2 regions of the Pseudarthrobacter kochi genome follow, and region 2 is predicted to be linked to the other one. Evidence: riboswitches for the same ligand, from Rfam matches in the RefSeq annotation. Region 2 holds a riboswitch; the other holds the start of a gene.
What was found. A riboswitch is a leader RNA that binds a small molecule or an ion and turns the genes downstream of it on or off. The one in region 2 is predicted to bind cyclic di-AMP.

Region 1: another riboswitch for cyclic di-AMP. It lies ahead of ACZY0Y_RS07180 (NlpC/P60 family protein); the one in region 2 lies ahead of ACZY0Y_RS14255 (M23 family metallopeptidase).

What each region holds. Positions count from the first base shown of each region.
Region 1 covers NZ_JBVAYV010000009.1:77,313-83,121, reverse strand. Annotated here, with positions in the region: gene ACZY0Y_RS07200 (molybdopterin molybdotransferase MoeA) at 1-369, opposite strand, end outside; gene ACZY0Y_RS07195 (DUF6457 domain-containing protein) at 366-653, opposite strand; gene mobA (molybdenum cofactor guanylyltransferase) at 637-1,362, opposite strand; gene ACZY0Y_RS07185 (HNH endonuclease) at 1,429-1,929, opposite strand; gene ACZY0Y_RS07180 (NlpC/P60 family protein) at 2,160-2,921, opposite strand; cyclic di-AMP (ydaO/yuaA leader) riboswitch at 3,231-3,400, opposite strand; gene ACZY0Y_RS07175 (M23 family metallopeptidase) at 3,538-4,359, opposite strand; cyclic di-AMP (ydaO/yuaA leader) riboswitch at 4,364-4,579, opposite strand; gene ACZY0Y_RS07170 (iron-dependent transcriptional repressor DtxR) at 4,722-5,417, opposite strand; gene serC (phosphoserine transaminase) at 5,684-5,809, shown strand, end outside.
Region 2 covers NZ_JBVAYV010000030.1:9,023-14,831, forward strand. Annotated here, with positions in the region: gene ACZY0Y_RS14240 (F510_1955 family glycosylhydrolase) at 1-868, shown strand, start outside; gene ACZY0Y_RS14245 (SHOCT domain-containing protein) at 1,023-1,295, shown strand; gene ACZY0Y_RS14250 (multicopper oxidase family protein) at 1,295-2,767, shown strand; gene ACZY0Y_RS14255 (M23 family metallopeptidase) at 3,291-3,962, opposite strand; cyclic di-AMP (ydaO/yuaA leader) riboswitch at 4,100-4,274, opposite strand; gene ACZY0Y_RS14260 (recombinase family protein) at 4,805-5,386, shown strand; gene ACZY0Y_RS14265 (recombinase family protein) at 5,400-5,809, shown strand, end outside.

The DNA of each region.
Region 1 (5,809 bases), on a different contig from region 2:
CCGCTGGCCGGGCTCCGCGAGGATCCACGGTCCGCTGCCGTTGACGGCCCAGCCGTCCATGGCGGAGGAGGCGTAATGCGGCATGTCCACAAGCGCTTCCACGTCGGCGGCAAGCGTCCGGCCCAAGGCGGCACGAAGGACAACCGGTGCGGCGGGGATGGGAGTTGCGCAGTCGAAGGCGAGTTGCCAGGCTTCCGGCCAGGTGTGCGCGAGGTGCCGGTGCGCCTCGGGTTCCGGTTCGCCTGCCGTTGCGGCCGGGCCGTCCTCGGAGCGGCTGGCAACTGTCTCGGCCGGGCCTTCGGCAGGGGCGCCCCCTGCAGGCTCATCCCGTGCGGCAGCTGCGCTGCCGTGAGGGGGTGCAGGTGTCATGCTCCGGGGGCTTCGTTGGCTGCGTAGTCGTTGGCGAGTTTGCGGGCAACGCCCATCGCGGCCCGCATTGCGACGGCATCTGTGGCCTGGCCGGAGCCGGAGGCCAGGCCGGCCGCGAAACCGGCAATGAAAGTCGTCAAAGGAGCGGCCGGGCGCACCACCGAGTGTGCTGCCACCCCGGCCAGGGCCAGGACCTCGTTCACGTCAACCTCGACGCCGTCCAGTTCCAGGGCCTGAAGCAGGGCACGGCACCAGTCTTCCAGTGTTTCATCCTGGCTCTTCACCGTTTGCCTCCAAGGTCGAGTTCAGCTGGGGAGCCCCGGACCGGATGCCTGGATGGTGGCGGCCGCGGCCAAGGCTGTCGCGGCCCTGCCCCTCGGGTGGGCCGCTTACCCCTAATGCGGAGGCATCGTCCCAAGTATCCACATCATCCGTGGACCCTCTGGGGACGCTGACTTCGCGCACCTTCAGCGTAGCAAGAAGGGCGAATACGGAGGCATTCTCCAGCGCGCCGCGCTGCCGGGCCTCGTCGACGCAGTGTTGTAGCGCAGCTGTGCCATATAGGCCGACCAGCGGCTGCCGGCGCCCGTCAGCAGAGACCGCCATCAGCCCGTCGCCCGGCGGGGCACCCGCGGCCGCTTCCCGCAGCGCCTGGACGGCGGCGCCCGCCCGGGGCATATCGACGCCGAGGACAAGGGTGAACGGGGCCGCGCCCGGGTGCCGGGGGTCCCTACGGCGGTGCTGTTCCAGGGCGGACAGCCCGGCGGCAACGGCAGCTGCAGGGCCGGCAAAGGGCGGATCCTCGCGGCAGTTCAGCACCCCTTCCGGCAGGGTCCCCGAGTCGGGCCCGACGACGGCGACGGCCGCCGCGCCGCGGGCGGCCTGCAGCGCGCGCTCCAGGAGGGTGGCGCCGTCGTGCATCAGCCCGGACTTGGGAACGCCTCCCAGCCGGGCGGACCGGCCCCCGGAAAGAATGACAGCATCGAATTCCACCGGCCCAGCCTAGCGCGGTCCGGGCCAGACGGTCAGGCACTAAAGGCAAGGCAGCGGCGGGCTGCGTCAGGCAGCGGATTCCAACAGCAGGAACGGATCCCAGGCCGGCGTCGGCTTCTCCAGCTCCTTGATTTGCCACGTGGTGCCCTTGGGAGGTGCCGGGCTGAAGCTGAGCTTCCATCCCATTTCGCCCGGGGTGTGGTCGCCTTTGGCGTTGTTGCACCGCAGGCAGGCAGCGACGAGGTTTTCCCAGGAATCCGCACCGCCCCTGGATTTGGGCTGGACATGATCGATGGTGTGGGCCGCTTTGCCGCAGTACGCGCAGCGGTGTCCGTCCCGTCGGAGCACTCCCCGGCGGCTCACCGCCGTCATCGTGTTGTACCGGGGCCTGATGTAGCGATTCAGGAGAATCACCGACGGCCGGCCAAGGACGTCCTGCGGCCCGACGACGGGATCGTCGCCTTCCGCCACGACACTGGCCTTTCCAGTCAGCACAAGGACGAGCGCCCGGCGGAAGGTCACAACCGCCAGCGGCTCATATCCAGCATTCAGAACGAGTGTGCGCATCCGCATACCTCTTCACGGCCGCACCCGCCAGGGGCACGAGGGCCGGCTGCCCTCTGCATAGTCGGGCTATGGATCGACAAAACAAGAGTAAACATGGACATGCCAATTCGCCGAATCTTTTTTTGCCTGCCGCGACCTGTGTCGGCTGAAGTTCACGCCCCGGCAACGCAAAGGACCCCCGCCGAATGGCAGGGGTCCTGTGCTTTGCTTACTTTGCTACAGCTGCTGTCTTAGCCGCCGACGCGGATGAAGACCGGGCCGGAGCCGACGTTGACGGTCTGCAGGGACGTGGTTCCACCGTTCCAGCCGCCGTGAACGGCCATGCCGTTGCCGACGTATACAGCGATGTGGGCCATGCCGGCGCCACCGTTCTGGTAGTACGCGAGGTCGCCCGGCTGTGCCTCGGCGGCGCTCACGGTGCGGCCGAGGGACAGGTAACCTGCCGGCCAGCCGTGGTAGTTGATGCCCGCAGCAGCCAGAGCGTTCGTGGCGAGTGCGGTGCAGTCCTGGCTGACGCCGATCTGGGCGTAGGCAGCGGCGGCGATCGTGGCGCCCATGCCGCTGGCGACGGCCGGGGCAGCGGTGCCGGCGGCGCCGACTTTGGTGCTGGCGGTCTTGGCGGTGTCGGCGGTGTTGGCCGCGGGAGTCTCCTGGACCTTCACGACGGGCTTCGGGGCCTCGACGACCGGCGCCGGAGAAGTGGTGACGGCCGGCTTCTCGTAGGAGATGGCGATGGTTGAAGCTGCCGAGATGGTCGCCGGGGTGGCCGACTGGACTTCGAGCGTGGAAGCCGAAGTGGATTCGCGCTGGACGTTGGCCTCAGCAGCGTTGGCTGCGATACCGCTGGTCAGGACGAGGCCGGAAGCGGCAGCGATAACTGCGGCCTGGCGGCCCATGCCGCCGGCGTTGTCGCCGACAGCCTTGGCAATGACGGCCAGCGAGTTGGTCTTGGTGACCTCGGCGCGGTGCCGTGCGTTTGCACGAGTAGTCATTAAGTTCTCTCTTTCGTGATCCTGGGTCCGCGCTTTTCAGGCGCAGGCTGAGGACGCTCCGGCATCTTGGGGGTACGCCGGATCGCCCCGAAATGGGTTACTTAGCGAAGGGTGTACTGCGAAGACGCGCCAAAAGCGGGAACTGCATGCAGGTGCATGGCCTGCGGGCCGGACTCAGCAGAGATTGAGACGGCGGTGCGGGATCCGTTCCGGGCGCCGGCAAGGGCGGCACGGAGGTTGGATTCCAGCGGACTCGTTAGAGCCGCGCAAGCGCGGTGACGCGCAGCATTGTGGCGTGAAGACACGAAAGTAGCCTCTCCCAATGCCTGCGAGGTGAGCTGTCGGATTCGGATGGGAGTCACCCGGCCGCGCTGCTTCCTGGGAAGCTTTGCGACTTAACCCCAAGGTCTTCTTGCGAAGACCAAAATTGGTTCCCCCGCCCCTGCCAGACGATGTAATGCGAACGGACCTTGAGCGGTGGCAGAGCTAGGCAATCCACTCAAGAGCGCCAACTTCGGAAAAGTTGGCGTAGGTCAAACGGTACAGCAGTCGGGGCCCAATGTCACATTCGGATCACGGCGTGTCACAAGAATGCGAGAGCTTCCCATCAGCTTTGTCAGAGCCAGCCGGTCGGGTCAACGACTTCGCCGTTGACCATGACCTCGAAGTGCAGGTGGCAGCCCGTAGAGGCGCCGGTGGTGCCGCTGAGCGCCACGACATCGCCGCGGGAGACCTGCTGGCCCACCTTGACGCTGGACGAGGACAAGTGGTTGTAGGTGGTCTCCAGGCCGTTGCCGTGATCGATCACCACCCGGTTTCCGCCACCGTAGGGATGCCATCCCGCGAAGGTCACGGTGCCGCTCGCGGCAGCGTGGACGGCAGTACCGCACTGGGCCGAGTAGTCCTGGCCGCGGTGGAATTCCCCGGAGCCGCCGGTGATGGGGCTGACGCGGTAGCCGAAGGGCGACGCGGTCTTCATCTGGTCCAGGGGCGCGCCGAGGCTGCCCGAGGAGGCTGCCCGGGTGATGGAGCCGACGGACTGGGCGCCCAGCAACTGCTTGAGCTTTCCGTCCGGGTCACCCTGGGTGGTGATCGCGGTGCGGTTGAAGTCGATCTTGGCCTCGGCGGCGGTGACGTCCGGCTGGACGGCGGCCGAGACGGATCCGGAGGAGGAACCCGCGTTCGTGGCCACCACGGGGCCCGTCGCGGGGACAGTGACGGTGAGGACCAGACCCGTGGCGGCCAGCGCAATGCCGGCCTTTTGACCAACGCCGCTGGCGGCGGCAAAGTCCGTTACCTGACGGAACGGGCTGCGGCGGCCTCGTCGTTCATCACGGTGCGCGTCACGGGGGCGGTCTGCCATGACGGCGACGGCCGGACGCGGCTCCGGGGCGGGACCGGACGCGCGACGTCGGCCCCTGGCGGTCTGGGTGGTCAAGAACGGTTCCTCTCTGGAGAAGCCTGCGGAGTTAGCTGTCGGATTCGGGTCAGAGAGATCAAAGACCCGGTCCGCCGTGGCAAGCATCCAGGCGCAGGGGCATCCAGGGGAGTCCCTCGGTCGAGTGTGCTTGCCGCTGACGGACTTCACCCCAAGGCTGTTGAACAGCCAGAAGTGGTTCCCCCGCCTCTGCCAGAAGGTGATTCGGCGACTGATCCGCTGGCAGAGCTCGGCTTCGGATCAGATAACGCTTTGGTATCGGTACTGGTGATCAACTATAGGCGATTAAGCCGTCCAGAGATAAATCCGTTATCGGCCCTGTGCACAACTCATGGGTAGTCCCAGTCCCGGGATAACTCCTGTTAACTGACGGTAACAAAGACGTGGGCCGCGACCTCGGGCGGAAGTTCCAGGGCACCTTCGACGTCGGGGACCCGCACCGAGATGTACTCCCCCACACGCTCCAGCGAGACCAGGGCGCCCGGGCGGATGCCGCCCTCATCGAGCTGGACCAGCAGTTCCGGTTCCACCTGGATGGGCTCGGCAAGCCGGTTGACCCTGACCGTGGAATCGGGCCCGTAGCCGGTCATGGCTTCGAGCAGGTTCACGACGCCGTCCGCGAGGGTCTGGGACGGCAGGCCTCCCAGTTCCGCGAGGCCCGGAATCGGGTTGCCATAGGGCGAGACGGTGGGGTGGTTGAGCAGTTCGAAGATCCGTCGTTCGACCCGTTCGCTCATGACGTGTTCCCAGCGGCAGGCTTCTTCGTGGACGTAGGCCCAGTCGAGCCCGATCACGTCAGCCAGCAGCCGTTCGGCAAGACGGTGCTTGCGCATGACTTCGATGGCGCGTTTCCGGCCGGTTTCCGTCAGTTCAAGGTGCCGGTCGCCGGAAACAACCACCAGTCCGTCACGTTCCATCCGGCCGACCGTCTGGGACACGGTGGGGCCGGAGTGGCGCAGCCGCTCGGCGATGCGGGCTCGGAGGGCGACGATGTTTTCTTCTTCAAGTTCCAGAATGGTCCGAAGATACATCTCGGTTGTATCGATCAGATCCGTCATTCAGCTCAGCTCCTCGAGCGCCGTCCTTGCGTAATTCCCACCGTACCGCGTGCTGCTGGCGCCCTGGCGGGGTCCGCCGTACGTTCGCAGGCCAGCTTAGCCTAATTTGAATTACTCCGGATAATCTCAATGACCGGACTGTGACGGTCCTTTTTCCCTCCCCCGCGGGGCAGTCAGGCAGAATGAAACGACAGGCTCCGCTGCAGCCACCCTGCCGGGCCACCTCCCGAGCCACATTTTGTACCAGCCGAAAAATTGGAGCCACTGTGAGCGACACCAGCATCACGATTCCCGCAAACCTCCTTCCAAAGGACGGCCGGTTCGGCGCCGGGCCGTCCAAGGTCCGCCCGGAACAGATGGAAGCACTCGCCGCGGCCTCGAATCTGCTGGGA
Region 2 (5,809 bases):
CCGCCCCCGGGTCCGCGCCACAGCTGTTCTGGCAGCCGGCGCCGGCCTCGTCCTTGCCCTGTCCGCCTGCAGCCCGCCCTCCGGCGCGGCCGGCACCTCCCCCGCAATCAGCAACGGAAGCAGCCCCCTGCCGGACGCCCACGTTCACGGGCTGAGCATCAGCACAACCGGCCAGGTGCTCCTGGCCACTCACGATGGCCTGTTCGACATCACGAAACAGCCCGCCGCCAAAATCGGCCCCACCAACGACCTGATGGGTTTCACCGGCGGCACCGACCACGGCGTCCTCTACGCTTCCGGACACCCCGGAGAGGGCTCCGACCTGGCCGACCCGCTCGGGCTGATCAGATCCACCGACGCCGGCAAAACCTGGGAAACGCTCTCCCGTCAGGGTGAATCCGACTTCCACGCGCTCACCGCGACCAAATCCGGAATCGTCGGCTTCGACGGCGCACTGCGCACCAGCCCGGACGGGAAAAACTGGACCGCGGCGGCCGCGGATTTCGTCCCGGCCATCCTTGCCGGGAACCCCACCAGCGACACTGTCCTGGCAACCACCCCACAAGGGATCCACCGCTCAACGGACGGCGGTAAAACCTGGAACACCGTGGACTCCGGACCAGTGGTCCAGTTCGCCGCTTTCGCCAGCCCCGCCGAGGCGGTCGGAATCGAACCCGACGGGACCGTCCACACCTCGGCAGATACCGGCGCGACCTGGACCCGAAAGGGCAAAATCGACGACACGGTCCAGGCTGTGGCAGCAGTTAAGGGCGTGGAGACAAACCCCACCATCTGGGCCGCCACGGCCAGCGGGGTCGTCATCTCCACCGACGGAGGAGTCACGTTCGGGCCCGCCGACGCCTCCTGACCGCACGAACACTGCAGGCCCTGCACCGAGGCCTGCTGCCGACTGTTGCGGTGCGTAGAAAACCGGCCCGAGTGGACCGGGACCTCGGACTCTAGCTGTCAGCCGAGGCCGCGCGAAGAGTCGGAAGTAACTTTAGAAACGAAAGGCACAAATCATGATGTGGGGTTACGGACAAGGAATGGGATGGATGTGGCCCTGGATTCCTCTGCTGCTCATTGGGATCGCGCTGCTGGTGTTTCTGGCGGTCAGAGTCTTTGGCGGCGGCGTCCGTAATGAATACGGACCTCCAGGCCCCCCGGGGCCAGGCGGGCCGCCGCCCGCCGGAGGGAGCAGGGCCCGCCAGATCCTCGACGAGCGCTTTGCGAGAGGAGAACTCACCGCAGACCAATACCGCGAGCAACTCAAAGTGCTCGGTGAGGGACCATAGTGAAGCCCATCAGCCGCCGCCAGGCGGTGCTGCTGGGCGGGCTCGGCATTGCGGGGACAGCGGCCGGCGGTGCCGGGCTGATCTGGACCCTGTCGTCGCAGCAGACTCCCGTTACGGGAAGCGACCTGACCCAGCCTCCGGAGGAACGAAGCACCAACGGCCAGCTGCAGGTGCGGCTCGAAGCCGCACCCGGACAGATTCTGCTGGCAGGCCGTCAGGCCGCAGCCCTTGGCTACAACGACGGCATCCCCGGCCCGACACTGCGCGTACGCGCCGGGGACGTCCTGAAGATCGGGCTCGTCAACAAGCTGACCCAGGCCACCAACCTGCACGTGCACGGCCTCCACGTATCCCCGGAGGGCAACGGAGACAACGTCTTCGTCTCGGTCGACCCCGGCGGCACCTTCGACTACGAATACAAACTTCCCGAGGACCATCCCCCCGGCGTGTACTGGTACCACCCCCACCACCACGGCATGGTCGCCGATCAGATCTTCGCCGGGCTCTTCGGAGCAATCATCGTCGAGGACCCTGAACCCATCGAGTCAAGTGCGGAACGGGTACTGGTCATTTCGGACACCACCCTGGACGGCCTGGGGAACATCCCGGAAGTCCCGGCGATGGAACGAATGATGGGCCGGGAAGGTGAACTGATCCTCGTCAACGGTCAAAGCAACCCGCAATTCAGCGCCCGCCCCGGACAACGCGAACGGTGGCGCATCATCAACACCTGCGTGTCCCGCTACCTCCGCCTACGGCTCGACGGACAGCAGCTCCAGCTCCTCGGTATGGACTCCGGCCGCTTCCCGACACCCAAGAGCGTGGATGAACTTCTCCTGACGCCGGGAAACCGGGCGGACCTCCTCGTGACCACCACGGCCGGGGACTCCGTGCTGCGCGCGCTCTACCAGAGCCGGGGAAGCATGCCGGGAATGATGGGGACGGGGTCCGGAGCGCGCAACCCTGCAGATCAGCCGGACGGCGCCGCACTGGCCACCCTCCGGGTAGCCGGCGAACCGGTCGCAGCCCTGACGGCCGTGCCTGCTCAACAGGGGCTGGGCGACCTTCGGTCAGCCGCCGTCGCGGCCCGCCGTCAGATCGTCCTGGCCGCCGGCATGGGCATCGGCATGGGCGAAGGCGGGGGCATGATGCGTTTCACCATCAACGGCAGGGAGTTCAAAGAGGCCAGAACAGACACCACGGTAGCGGCCGGGAATGTGGAGGAATGGACGCTGACCAACACCAGCCCCATGGACCACCCCTTCCACCTGCACGTCTGGCCGATGCAAATCATCGAGGAAAACGGCCAAGAGACGAACACCCCCATCTGGCAGGATGTGGTGAACGTACCCGCAAACGGGCGCGTGAAGGTCAGGGTGGCATTCAAGGACTTCCGCGGCCGCTCGGCCTACCACTGCCACATCCTGGACCACGAGGACCTCGGCATGATGGGTGCCATCGAAGTCCGGTGAGAAGTCGCATCGGCCCACCCTGATGCCATCACTGCCTTCCACCGTTGGGAACAACTTCTGATGGAATCAACCGTGGGATGGGCTCAACGGAAAACTGCGATTCACCACCGGCGAGCCGCGAAGTGGGCCCAACTCAGACTGCAGAACCGGTCCCCATTCAAACCGCCATAAACAGGTAAAAATGTCAGTCTGAACGGAGCCCACCAGGACGGCCCGAACGGTATCCGCCTGAACGAAACATCGGACCGCAGACCCATCACAGCCCCGGTCCCGCTGGGCCGACGATGCCGAACCGCAGGAAGTCATGCCTGTCGCAAGAAGCCATCGTCCTCCGCAAGATCGGCACACGGCTCTTGAACGAATCCCGGTACCGTGATGCCGCGGGAGTGGGCGGACATATACCGAGCCACGCTGGTCCTCCCCGGCCCCTTCCTATTTCCCTAGCAAGGGCTCCCGGCGGTCCCTCTCGAGACATGAGCGGGTTTTCATCGAGGACCATTTGTTGGCACGATCAGTCCTCGATCTATCGCCTTGGGGCTTGGGCAATGAAGGATGCCGGATCGACGGTCTGTCCGTCGACCATGACCTCGAAATGGAGATGGCAGCCCGTAGAGGCACCTGTCGTACCGACCCCAGCGATCTGCTGCCCCTGCGCCAGGACTTGCCCGACGGAAACACCGATGCTAGCCAAGTGGTTATAGGTGGTTTTCATACTATTCCCGTGGTCGACGACAATCCGGTTTCCGCCGCCATACGGACTCCAGCCCGCCTCGGTCACCGTACCGGCGCCGGCAGCGAAAACCGGCGTCGCGCACGCTCCGGTCAGATCGATACCTGTGTGCATTTCCCTGGCTGCCCCGGTGATGGGGCTGACCCTCAACCCGAAGGGGGAACTGACCTTCATCGATGCCAGCGGTGCCCGCAAGCCCTTCGGCCCGGCCGCTGTGGCAGCGTCCACACTTGACCCCGCAGGGACTACAGACGCCGGGACCGTTCCCGCGGGCCGTTCCCGCGCAGCCGGTGCAGGAGCGGGCTGGGAGGTCACTGCCGGCTTGTCGAAGATCAGGACCGCGCCGGGCGCTGCCGAGACGGCGGCTCCCACGGGGGAAGCTGCGGTTGCGGCGGCCCGGTCCTGGGACGTGGAATGGGCACCCGGATCCGCGTGGGCGGCCGAAAGTGCAGTGAGGGCAATCATCCCCGTCACGGCGGCCGCGACACCCAGTTGTTGGCTGCGGAGCCGGAATGTCGGCTCCTGTAAAAATGGAACGCGGCGGGGTTTGGAGTCGGGAACGGCACGGCGACGGCCGTGGCTGGGCTGGGCAGACAAGATAGTGGTCCTCTCGACGCCGGCGAAGTTAGCTGTCGGATTCGGACGAGTGGACTGTCCGGCCGCTCTGCGGGTCGCGTTCAACGCGCGGTCGCAGGGTCGGCTTCACCCCAGGCGCATCATGGCACACCGTAAGTGGGTCCTCCGCCCCCGCCTTGAAGAGATCAAAGGTCACTGACCGCCGGCGGGGTTTGGCGAAGCGGTCGTATCCATACCCGTTGAGGGTATGTTTCTTCAAGCGTAGCGAACGGTTCGCATAAGTTACAAATTCGTTATATATGACCGGCGTCGATCACCGCAGGGAGCCAGCGCCCCGTGAGTCTGCGCTTGGGCGCCGGCTTCTGAACGCGCCTGATGGTTTGTAGCGGGTATTTGGCAGGATTGACTCAGGGCTGCTTGGCGCGGACTGCTGTGGCGCGGACTGCTGTCGCGCGGACGTCGAAAAAGCCATGGCTACAAGCCGGTCCAACTGAGGAACGCCCACCGGACCAGCCGACCCGCCCGACGGCTCTCGCAAACGAAGGATTTCAAGAACAGGTTGATTTGAGAATCGTGGTGTTCGCAGCGAGCTGTTGCAAACGGGCATCTTTCTGCGGAAAACCGCCGTTGGGACGAAAAGCCGAGCTCAGGGCCGGTCGTTCTCACAAATAGTTCTCAAAACGGTACAGGCGAACCAATGCGCCGGACTGAGTTTTGAGAAGAGAACACCCATGACCGCACACCGAATCGGCTGCGCCCGGGTCTCCACCCGGGACCATAACCTGGGCTTGCAGATCGACGCCCTGAAGAAGGCCGGATGCGACAAAATCTACGAAGACACGATCAGCGGCACCAAGTCTCACCGCCCCGGACTCGACCAGGCGCTGGACACCCTGCGCGACGGTGACACCCTGGTGGTGTGGAAGCTGGACCGTCTGGGTCGGAGCGTGAAAGACCTCCTGGACTTCGCCGGCGGCCTAAACAACCGCGGCGTAGGCTTCGTCAGCCTCACCGACGCGATCGATACCACCACGGTCTCCGGGCGCTTTTTCTTCAACGTAATGGCATCCCTGGCCCAGATGGAACGGGAGCTCATGGTCGAACGCACCCAAGCCGGACTCCGAGCCGCGCGCGAACAGGGACGAGTAGGTGGCCGCCAACGCATCATGACGGAAGCCAAGATCCGCTCAGCCCGCAAACTACTCAACCAGGGAACACCGCCCCGGGAAGTGGCCACGAGCCTCGGCGTCTCCGTCCCGACGCTCTACCGGTGGGTCCCGGCAGCAGGCGCGACGGGGGCTTCGACGCAATAGTCGCTGCTGTTTGGTGCAGGCGACTTCTGAAAACGACAGGTACGCGAAAGTATCCACACACGAGCAAAACGTTGACCTCCAGATCGATGCGCTGAAGGCAGCGGGGTGCAGCAGGATATTCACCGACCACGGTGTCTCCGGAACGAAGGCGAGCCGCCCGGAGTTGGACAACATGATGAAGTACTCACTCAACGAAGGTGACACCCTCGTCGTCTGGAAGTTGGACAGGATCGCTAGGAACACGAAGCACTTCCTGACACTCGTCGATGACCTGCAAGCGAACGGTGTCGAGTTCCGGTCGCTGTCGGACGGCATCGCTACGGGCGGAACGGTCAACCGAGCTTTCCTGACGGTGCTGAGCGCATTCTCCGAACTGGAGCACTCGACCATGTTGGAAAGAACTCACAATGGTCTCGCAGCAGC